Regions from separate parts of the Nocardiopsis sp. NPDC006938 genome, predicted to be linked through region 1. Evidence: predicted binding sites of a transcription regulator. Region 1 holds the regulator's gene; each other region holds the start of a gene.

Region 1 (3,242 bases):
ACGAGGCCCTCACCTGGGTGGAGGAGGGCGCCTTCGAGGTGGGCTGCGTGGGGGTGCGGGTCTCCAACCTGTACCTGGAGTCCTGCTACACCGCCGCCACCGACTACGACGCACTCGACTCCCTGGACGGCGCGACGGCGCAGGAGAGGGCCCAGCTCCTCGCCCGCTCCGTCGTGGACCAGCTGCCCGCCCCCGAGGACGACTAGGGCGGCTCCGCCCCGTTACCAGAGGCCGTCGAGGAAGCGCTCCAGCGCCGGGGCCACGTCGGGGGAGAACGCGCGGTCCGCGTCGGGTGCGACGGCCCCGGGGGAGTCGTCGTACTCCCGCAGGATGTGGTCGGCCCCGGCCAGGTCCACCCGCTCGGCGCCGGGCAGACCGGTCATGAGCCGGTCGACCTCCTCCTGGTTCACCTGCGCGTCCCGCTCGCCCCACAGGACCAGCACCGGGGTGTTCTCGGGCAGGTCCTCGGCCAGCTCCACCGGGTCGAAGGCGTCGATCCAGGCCAGGTAGTCGGCGCCGTTCTCGTCGAACAGGCCGGTGGCGTCGGTCTCGGGCAGGGCGCGGCCGGAGCGGACCGAGGCCCGCCCCGCCCGCAGGTCGGACAGCATCCGCGCGGCGCCCGCCTCGTCGATGCCGCCCTGGGCCTCGGCGACGCGCACCTGCTCGGAGACCTGCCGGTCGATCAGGTCGAGCATGCGCGTACCCGGCGGGGCGGCCAGTACCAGGGCGGGTTCCGCGTCGAGGACCTCATGGGCGCGCAGTGCGAACAGGGCCCCCTCGCTGTGCCCCAGGACGAGGGTGCGCTCGGGGTCCACCTCGGGCTGGGCGACCAGCTCGGCGTAGGCGGCGGCCATCTGCCGGTCGAAGACCAGCGGGTCCACCGGTTGGTCGAGGGCCTCCTCCTCGGCCTCGCTCATCCGGTCCGGGTCGGCGCTGCCGAACTTGTCGTAGCGCAGGGACGCCGCCCCGGCGCCGGTCAGCACGCGGGCGAGGTTGAGGTTGGTGTCGGCGTCGGGGCGCACACTGCCGTTGCCGTCGCGGTCGGTGGGGCCGCTGCCCGAGATGATGAGTACCCCGGGGACGGTGCCGCCGGTGTCGGCGGGCGCGGTGAAGGTTCCGGGCACCGTGAAGCCGCCGCCCTCGAAGGAGACCTCGCGTTCCCGCCCGGGGGCGCCGGGCAGCACCGGGTCGGCGCCGTCGTCGGGCGCGCACGCGCTGACCATCAGGACCGCGGCGGCCACGGAGGCGGCCAGGGCGGCCCGGAGCCGGTGCGGGGCGGGAGGAACGGGAGCGCAGGCAGGTGTCGACACGCCCTCAGCGTAGCGGCCCGCCCCGCGCCCCCGGCTCCGGGACCAGTAGCTCAGACGCGGCGCATGACCGTGACGACCTTGCCGAGGATGGTGGCCTGGTCGCCCTGGATGGGCTCGTAGGCGTCGTTGCGCGGCATCAGCCACACGTGCCCGTCCGGCTCCCGGCGCAGCACCTTGACGGTCGCCTCGTCGTCGAGCAGCGCCGCGACGATGTCGCCGTTCTCGGCGGTCTGCTGCTGGCGCACCACGACCAGGTCGCCGTCGGTGATCGCGGCGTCGATCATGGAGTCGCCGACCACGGTGAGCATGAACAGGCGCCCCTCACCGACCAGCTGCCGGGGGAGCGCCAGGACGTCCTCGACCGCCTCCTCGGCCAGGATCGGGCCGCCGGCGGCGATCCGGCCGACCAGCGGGACGGACGCCGCGCGGGTGGAGTCGGCGGTGAGCTCCTCCTGGGTGAGGGTCTGGGAGGCCCCGCGGCCGGGGGTGCGCAGCTCCACGGCGCGCGGCCGGTTCTGGTCCCGGTGCAGGTACCCCTTGCGCTGGAGCACCTTGAGCTGATGCGCCACGCTGGAGGGGCTGGACAGGCCGACCGTGTCGCCGATCTCCCGGATGGACGGCGGGTACCCCCGCTCGCGGACGTACTTCTGGATGCAGTTGAGGACGCTCTGCTGGCGTGCGGTGAGTCTGGGGGTGTCGGGCGCGGACGCGCCCGGGTCGCCCACGGGCGAAAGAACGGTGGTGGGTCCTGAGCCGACGGCTCCGGGCTTGTCCTCCGGCACGGCCGGGCCTCCTCGGTGTTCGGTTCGGTCAGGGCCCGCGTGTGCGGCCGGTCACGGGCCACGCGGACCGGACGGCGAAGCCGGTGTGAAATCAAGGTCAACTTTAGTCCTTGCACACGGTGATATCAAACAAGCGTTCGAGAAGCCGTGGACGGGTCCCGGCGATTTCCCATTGTGTTTTCGCGCGCCGATTTTCCGGGTCGCACATATGCGCGGACACGAGGGGGGCCGTTGTCGTCCGAATGCGCGACCTCCGTATGGGGTTCGTCTCGCGTCGCCGCGTCCGCGTCGCGCGCCGGACGGGCGCGGGGGAATTCGGACGCGTCACGGTGTGGCGTCCGGCGGGCCGCGCGCCCGCGCCCCCTTATCCTGGGAAACGGCTCCCAGGGCCGCACATCCCCGTTTCCACCTCCCCGAACCGTGTGCTTCGGCGCCCCCTGTCCCGGGATTGGGGACGCGCCGGTGCCAGGGTTGCGGGCGTCCGTCTCAACACCTAGGTTCGACCACAACATCTGGTGTTGGCATGGGGGCTGTGGTCAACAAGTTGTGGTTAAGTAGAAGCCTAGGGTTGTTGGTCGGGTAGAGAAAGCCAGGTGAACCGGGATGCACTGTCCGTTCTGCCGTCATCCGGACACCAGGGTGATCGACAGCAGGTCCACAGACGACGGCGCGGCCATCCGCCGCAGACGGACCTGCCCCGTCTGCGAGCGCCGCTTCACCACTCAGGAGACCGTCCTGCTGATGGTGGCCAAGCGCTCCGGGGTGACCGAACCCTTCAGCCGCACCAAGATCATCGCCGGAGTGCGCCGCGCCTGCCAGGGCCGCCCCGTGTCCGAGGACGCCCTCGCCAAACTCGGCCAGCAGGTCGAGGAGGAGATCCGCGGCCGGGGAGTGGCCGAGGTGCCCGCGCATGAGATCGGCCTGGCCATCCTGGGCCCCATGCGCGACCTGGACGAGGTCGCCTACCTGCACTTCGCCAGCGTCTACCGTGGGTTCGAGAGCCTCGCCGACTTCGAGGCCGAGATCGCCAGCCTGCGACAGGACCGCGAGGGGGAGCCCGTGGTCGACACCACCGGGTAGCACGGGCCGCGCCGGTACGGCCACCGCGAGGTGGGCGGGAGCACGGCGAACGCCGCGCCCTCCGCGCCAC
Region 2 (3,242 bases), on a different contig from region 1:
GCCCGCAGCAGGCCGCCGTCGCGGTCCCACACCAGACGCGGACGCAGCTCGGCGAACTCGTCCGAGGGGTAGCGGCCCGACAGCATGTCCAGCACCGCCTCCAGGACCGCGTCGCCCAGCTCCGCGAAGGGGGCCGCGCGCCGCACCAGCGCGGCGAGGTCGTCCACCGCCCAGTCGTCCATCGCCACCATCGCCACGACCTGCTGCGACAGCACGTCCAGGGGGTCGCGCGGCATCTCCAGCCGCTCGATCCCGCCCGCGCGCATCCGCTCGGTCACCACCGTGGTCGCCAGCAGGTCTCCCCGGTACTGGGGCAGGAACACCCCGCGCGAGGTCTCGCCCACCTGGTGCCCCGCGCGGCCCACCCGTTGGAGGCCGCTGGCCACCGACGGGGGAGCGGCCACCTGCACCACGAGGTCCACCGCGCCCATGTCCACCCCGAGTTCGAGGCTGGAGGTGGCCACCACGCACCGCAGCCGTCCCTCCTTGAGGTCGTCCTCGATGAGCGCCCGCTCGGCCTTGGACACCGACCCGTGGTGGGCGCGGGCGATCACCGGCGCGCCGCCACGGCTCTGCCCCGACTGGCCGATCACCTGGGCGGCGACCTCCTCCGGATGGAACTCCTCGCCCAGGCGCTCGGCGTGCAGGTCGTTGAGCCGGGCGCACAGCTTCTCGGCCGTGCGGCGGCCGTTGGTGAACACGATGGTCGAGCGGTTCGCCTCGACCAGGTCCAGCACCCGCCGCTCCATGTGCGGCCACACCGAGCCCCGGCTCATCGCACCCCCCGAGCGCGGGTCCGGCGCCCCGCCCGCGGAGGCCTCGGGCGGGCTCCCCGGCTCGTCCAGGTCGGGCGCGGACGCCTCCACCCGCAGGTCCATGTGCGGGGTGTCGGGCGGGGCCACGATCACGGTGCCCGGGGCGCTCGCACCGTTCCCGCTCAGGTAGGCGGCCACGGTCTCGCGCGGGCGCACGGTGGCGGACAGGCCGATCCGCTGCGCCGGGCGGTCCAGCAGGACCGACAGGCGTTCCAGGCTCAGCGCGAGGTGGGCGCCGCGCTTGGTCCCGGCCAGGGCGTGCACCTCGTCCACGATGACCGTCTCCACGCCCGCCAGGCCCTCGCGGGCCCGGGAGGTCAGCACCAGGAAGAGGGACTCGGGCGTGGTGATGAGGACGTCGGGCGGGTGGGTGGCCATCCGGCGCCGCTCCTGGGCGGGGGTGTCCCCGGTGCGCACCCCCACGGTGACGGGGGAGAGGTCCTCGCCGCCCTCGGCGGCGGCCGCGGCGATTCCGGCCAGCGGCAGGCGGAGGTTGCGCTCCACGTCCACGGCCAGCGCCTTGAGCGGGGACACGTACAGGACCCGGCAGCGCCGCGCGCGGTCCTCGGGCACCGGGGCGTGGGTGAGCCGGTCCAGGGACCACAGGAAGGCCGACAGCGTCTTGCCCGAGCCGGTCGGCGCCACGACCAGCGTGTCCCGGCCGGAGGCGATCGTCCGCCAGGCCTCGGTCTGCGCGGCCGTGGGGCCGTGCGGGAAGGTCCGCGCGAACCACGACCGGGTCGCCGGTCCGAAGGGGGCCAGGGGGTCGGTCGCTCCGCTCATCGCACCAGTCTGCCCAAGGGTTCCGACAGAACGGCGCAGGACACCCGGGTCCGGGAGGAGCCGGAACCCGTCCTGTGGACACGTCCTCGCGGCCCCCTCCCGTCACTCATACTGGGGCCGATGAGACTCACTGTTTTCTGGCACAACATGCACGCCCAGTTCGGCGAGGCCTACGCGGACAGCCTGGCCAAGGACTACGTCATCGAGGCCCTCGGCTCCCGCACGGTCAACCAGGCGCTGGCCGACGGGACCGCGGCCAAGGAGGTGTGGCGGGCCGTGTGTGACGCGTTCGACCTTCCCGCCTCCGTTCGCTGACCCCGCGTTCCCCAAGTCCGCGTAAAAACCGGGCCGCCGGGCGTTCGCACCGGATTTCGAACATGAGTTCGGGTACTCTGGGCCTGCGGCGGACCGACGACGAGCGTCGCGATTGTCGTACCGACCGCGTAGCGTCATGCCCATCATGAAGAAAAAAGCATCAACCCAACAGGGGAATCCCGTGGCATCTGGAGACCGAGACAAGGCTCTCGAAACAGCGCTCGCGCAGATCGAGCGGCAGTTCGGCAAGGGCTCCGTCATGCGGCTGGGGGACGACGACCGTCCGCCCATCGAGGCGATCCCCACCGGCGCCATCGCGCTCGACGTCGCCCTGGGCATCGGCGGCCTGCCCAAGGGCCGGGTCGTCGAGGTCTACGGCCCGGAGTCCAGCGGTAAGACCACCGTCGCCCTGCACGCCGTGGCCAGCGCCCAGAAGATGGGCGGTATCGCCGCCTTCGTCGACGCCGAGCACGCGCTCGACCCCGAGTACGCGAAGAAGATCGGTGTCGACACCGACAACCTCCTGCTGTCCCAGCCGGACACCGGCGAGCAGGCGCTCGAGATCGTCGACATGCTCATCCGTTCCGGCGCCGTCTCCATCATCGTGATCGACTCCGTGGCGGCCCTGGTGCCCCGCGCCGAGATCGAGGGCGAGATGGGCGACAGCCACGTCGGCCTCCAGGCCCGGCTCATGTCCCAGGCGCTGCGCAAGATCGCCGGAGCCCTGCACTCCACCGGCACCACCGCGATCTTCATCAACCAGCTCCGCGAGAAGGTCGGCGTCATGTTCGGCTCGCCGGAGACCACCACCGGCGGCAAGGCGCTGAAGTTCTACGCCTCGGTCCGCCTGGACGTGCGCCGGATCGAGACGCTCAAGGACGGTACCGACGCGGTCGGCAACCGCACCCGCGTCAAGGTCGTCAAGAACAAGGTCGCGCCGCCCTTCAAGCAGGCGGAGTTCGACATCCTCTACGGTGTCGGCGTCTCCCGCGAGGGCAGCCTCATCGACCTGGGCGTGGAGCACGCCATCGTGCGCAAGTCCGGTGCCTGGTACACCTACGACGGCACCCAGCTCGGACAGGGCAAGGAGAACGCCCGCAACTTCCTGCGCGAGAACGTCGACGTGGCCAAGGAGATCGAGAAGAAGATCAAGGAGAAGCTGGGCATCCCCGGTTCGGGCGACGACAGCGCCTCCGGCCCCGCCGAGCCCAAGGCCGACCCGGTCAAGGCCGAGGAGCCCAAGGCCCCCGCCAAGCGCGCCGCGGCCAAGACCACCAAGGCCGCCGTTCCGGATGCGTGAGGGGCGCCGGTCACCTGACCGCGCCGGAC
Region 3 (3,242 bases), on a different contig from region 1:
GACCGACCCGGACGTGGGCTTCTCCAGACCGTTGACGAGCCGGATGAGGGTGGACTTGCCCGCACCGGAGAAACCGATGACCCCCAGGACCTCGCCCCGGTGAACGCTCAGCGACACGTCGTCGACGGCCGTGACGGCCCGCTCCCCCTGGCCAAAGGTCCGGGTGACGCCCCGCAGCTCGATCAGGGCCGTGCCCGGCGGCGGACCGCCGCCGGGGTGCGCCGTGCTCATCTATTCACCGTCTCCGATGGCGACCTGGTAGTCGGACAGGGCCGTGCGCAGCTCGTCGACGTCGACATCGGCCGGTACGGAGGTGCCCTCCGACAGTTCCGAGGCGATCTCCAGGACGCGGTCGTCGTGGTAGAGCGCGGCGATCGCCGCCAGGGCCTCGTTGTCGCCGTCCTCGGCGCGCACCACGAAGGCGTTGACGAAGGGGAACGCGGCGGGGTCGCCGGGGTCGTCGCCGAACAGGGCCGACTTCGGGTCGATTCCGGCGTCGTTGAGGAAGCTGTTGTTGATGACCGCGCCCTGGACCGACTGGAGGGCGTTGACGGTCTGTTCGGCCGAGAGCGGGGTGACGGTGACCGTGGAGGCGTCCTCGTCCACGTCCCGCGGCTGGGGCTGCGGGGTGTCCTCCCTGAGCTCGACCAGCCCGGCCTGGGCCAGCACGTTGATGGCGCGCCCCTGGTTGACGGCGTCGTTGGGGACGGCGATCTCGTCGCCCTCGCGGAAGTCGTCGACCGCTTCGTAGTCGGCCGAGTACAGGGAGAGCGGGACGATCTCGGTGGGCCCGATCGGGGTCAGGTCGTCGCCGGAGGCGGCGTTGTAGTCGGCCAGGTAGGCGATGTGCTGGAACCAGTTGGCGTCGAGGTCGCCGTTGGCCAGCGCGGGGTTGGGCTGGTTGTAGTCGGTGAAGTTGACCAGCTCGACCTCGTGGCCGAGCTCCTCCTCCGCGAGCTGGGCCAGGAGCCGGTGGGTCTCGTTGACTCCCACGACCCCGATCCGGAAGGGCTCCCCCTCGGCTCCGGACGAACCGCCGTCTCCCCCGTCGGGTCCGCAGCCGGTCAGGGCCAGGGCGAGGGCCGAGGCGGCGGCGAGCGCCGAGGCGCCGTGCGGGTACAGGGAGGAGCGTTCGGTGGTGGACATGGGTGTTCTCTTTCGCATGGGTACGGGCACGCCGCGCGGGAGCGGCGCCGGACAACGTTCCGGAGCGGGCGGTGAGGAATTCCTGGACGAAAGGAGAATAACCCAAAAAGGCAAACCGCACTTCAGAAATATTTCGGCAACAATACAGTGTGCGCGTCATGTTAACGCCCCTTGAACAACGTTCCCTGTTTCCCTTTCGCCTCCGGACCGGCCACCAGCCCTGAAGGGGTTACACTCGACGTGACCAGGGGAGAACCGTGAGGCGACTCACAGATCGGAATCGACCGAAAGCGCGGGGGCAGCCTTGTTGCTTTCACCGATTCCCGACTACCTCGACGCCATCGTCGACCGCAGCGGACACGTCGTTTCCGGAGAACGGGCCGACTACATCCCGGAACTGGCGTCGGCCGATCCGGACCGCGTGGCCGTGACCCGTGCGCGGACAACGGGGCCGTTGACGCGAGCGGAGACGCTGACCACGCGTTCGGCGTCCAGCCATCCCCCCACCCTTCGCCCAGGCCCGGGCGATCGAGGACCACGGCGTGGAGTTCGCCCTGGAGCGCGTCGGGGTGGAACCCAGCGGCGAGGCCTTCACCGGGGCGGGCCACTCCCGGGCACGTGAACCGCGTGATCCACAGCCCCGCCGAACGACTGGACAGGAGTTCGAAAACATGTTCGAATAACGCCCATGCGCTGGGAGAACCTTCGTGAGGAAACCGACCACACCGGGCAGCGGGCTCTGTTCGCCCCCGCCGCACCCGCACCCTCGCGCGGCACCGGAAGGGCCGGGCTGGGCGCACCGGCCCCCGGTCCGGTACTCGCGGGACAGGACGGCGAGGCGGTCGCCATCGAGATCCGCGCCCGGTCCGTCATCAACCGGGTCCCCGGAGACGACCCCATGTTCCGGTGGACCCTCAACCCCTACCGGGGCTGTTCGCACGCCTGCGTGTACTGCTTCGCCCGCCGCACTCACGAGTACCTCGACCTGGACAGCGGACACGACTTCGACACACGCATCCTGGTCAAGGTCAACGCCGTCGAGCGGCTGCGCGCCGAACTCGCCCGCCCGTCCTGGACCGGCGAGCACATCGCGATGGGCACCAACACCGACCCCTACCAGCGCGCCGAGGGCCGCTACCGGCTGATGCCGGGGATCATCTCCGCGCTGAGGGACACCGCCAACCCGTTCTCCATCCTCACCAAGGGGACCCTGGTCCTGCGCGACCTACCCCTGCTCGAACAGGCGGCGCGGGTGACCCGGGTGGGCATGGCGGTCTCGGTCGGCTCCGTGGACCCCCGGGTCTGGCGCACCGTCGAGCCGGGCACGCCCAGCCCCCGCGCCCGTCTGGGCGTGGTCCGCGCGCTGAGCGAACGCGGCCTGGAGTGCTCGGTACTGATGGCACCGATCCTGCCCGGGTTGACCGACTCCGCCGAACAGATCGAGGAGACGGTGGCCGCCATCGCCGATGCCGGGGCGAGGCGTGTCTCCCCGGTCGTGCTGCACCTGCGGCCGGGCGCCCGGGAGTGGTACCGCGCCTGGCTGGCCCGGGAGCATCCGCGCCTGCTGCCGCTCTACCGCGAGCTGTACGGGGGCGGCTCCTACGCGCCCCGGTCCTACCAGCGGATCGTCACCACGGCCGTGCGCGAGATCGCCGCCCGGTACGGCCTCAACAGACCGGGTTCCCCCCGGGGCACCGAAGGCGCGGGCGGAGACGAGGCCGGAGAAGGCAGGAGCGGGGAGGCCGGGGGCGGGGAGGCTCCCGCGGGAGGAGCGGCCCGAGGTGACGAGCAGCTCCGACTCGATCTCCCCGTGGCCTAGCGGCGTGCCCGGCGCGGGGGCGCTCGCACGCCCCACCGGTACGGCCCCCGCTCCCCCGGGCCCTCGCCCGGCTGCCGCCGCGGCCCGGTGTACGGGTGCCGGTGATCAGTGCCGGTGTCAGTGCCGGGGAACGGCGGCCAGGGCGGCCGGGGTGACCACGCGCAGGAAGGGCACGACGGTCAGCAGCGCCGCCACGGCGAAGAACGCGAAGGCCGCCCGTATCCCCACCAGTTCGGCGAGCACACCCACCAGCGCCGCGCCCAACGGCATGGCTCCC

The links. Region 1 encodes LexA, which represses DNA repair genes until DNA is damaged. Its sites were predicted from a motif close to TCGAACANNTGTTCGA; they were not measured.
Region 2: recA (recombinase RecA) is a predicted target of LexA. The motif match lies at 1,970-1,985, and genes of this name have one in related genera.
Region 3: ACFYL4_RS08625 (Rv2578c family radical SAM protein) is a predicted target of LexA. The motif match lies at 1,810-1,825, and genes of this name have one in related genera.

Annotation. Positions count from the first base shown of each region.
Region 1 covers NZ_JBIAGA010000011.1:69,239-72,480, reverse strand. Annotated here, with positions in the region: gene ACFYL4_RS17535 (hypothetical protein) at 1-206, shown strand, start outside; gene ACFYL4_RS17530 (alpha/beta hydrolase family protein) at 222-1,310, opposite strand; gene lexA (transcriptional repressor LexA) at 1,361-2,035, opposite strand; gene nrdR (transcriptional regulator NrdR) at 2,696-3,172, shown strand.
Region 2 covers NZ_JBIAGA010000001.1:364,244-367,485, reverse strand. Annotated here, with positions in the region: gene ACFYL4_RS01660 (ATP-dependent helicase) at 1-1,598, opposite strand, end outside; gene ACFYL4_RS01655 (DUF3046 domain-containing protein) at 1,719-1,913, shown strand; gene recA (recombinase RecA) at 2,095-3,213, shown strand; gene ACFYL4_RS01645 (regulatory protein RecX) at 3,206-3,242, shown strand, end outside.
Region 3 covers NZ_JBIAGA010000004.1:261,158-264,399, reverse strand. Annotated here, with positions in the region: gene ACFYL4_RS08635 (methionine ABC transporter ATP-binding protein) at 1-231, opposite strand, end outside; gene ACFYL4_RS08630 (MetQ/NlpA family ABC transporter substrate-binding protein) at 232-1,146, opposite strand; gene ACFYL4_RS08625 (Rv2578c family radical SAM protein) at 1,835-2,965, shown strand; gene ACFYL4_RS08620 (MFS transporter) at 3,083-3,242, opposite strand, start outside.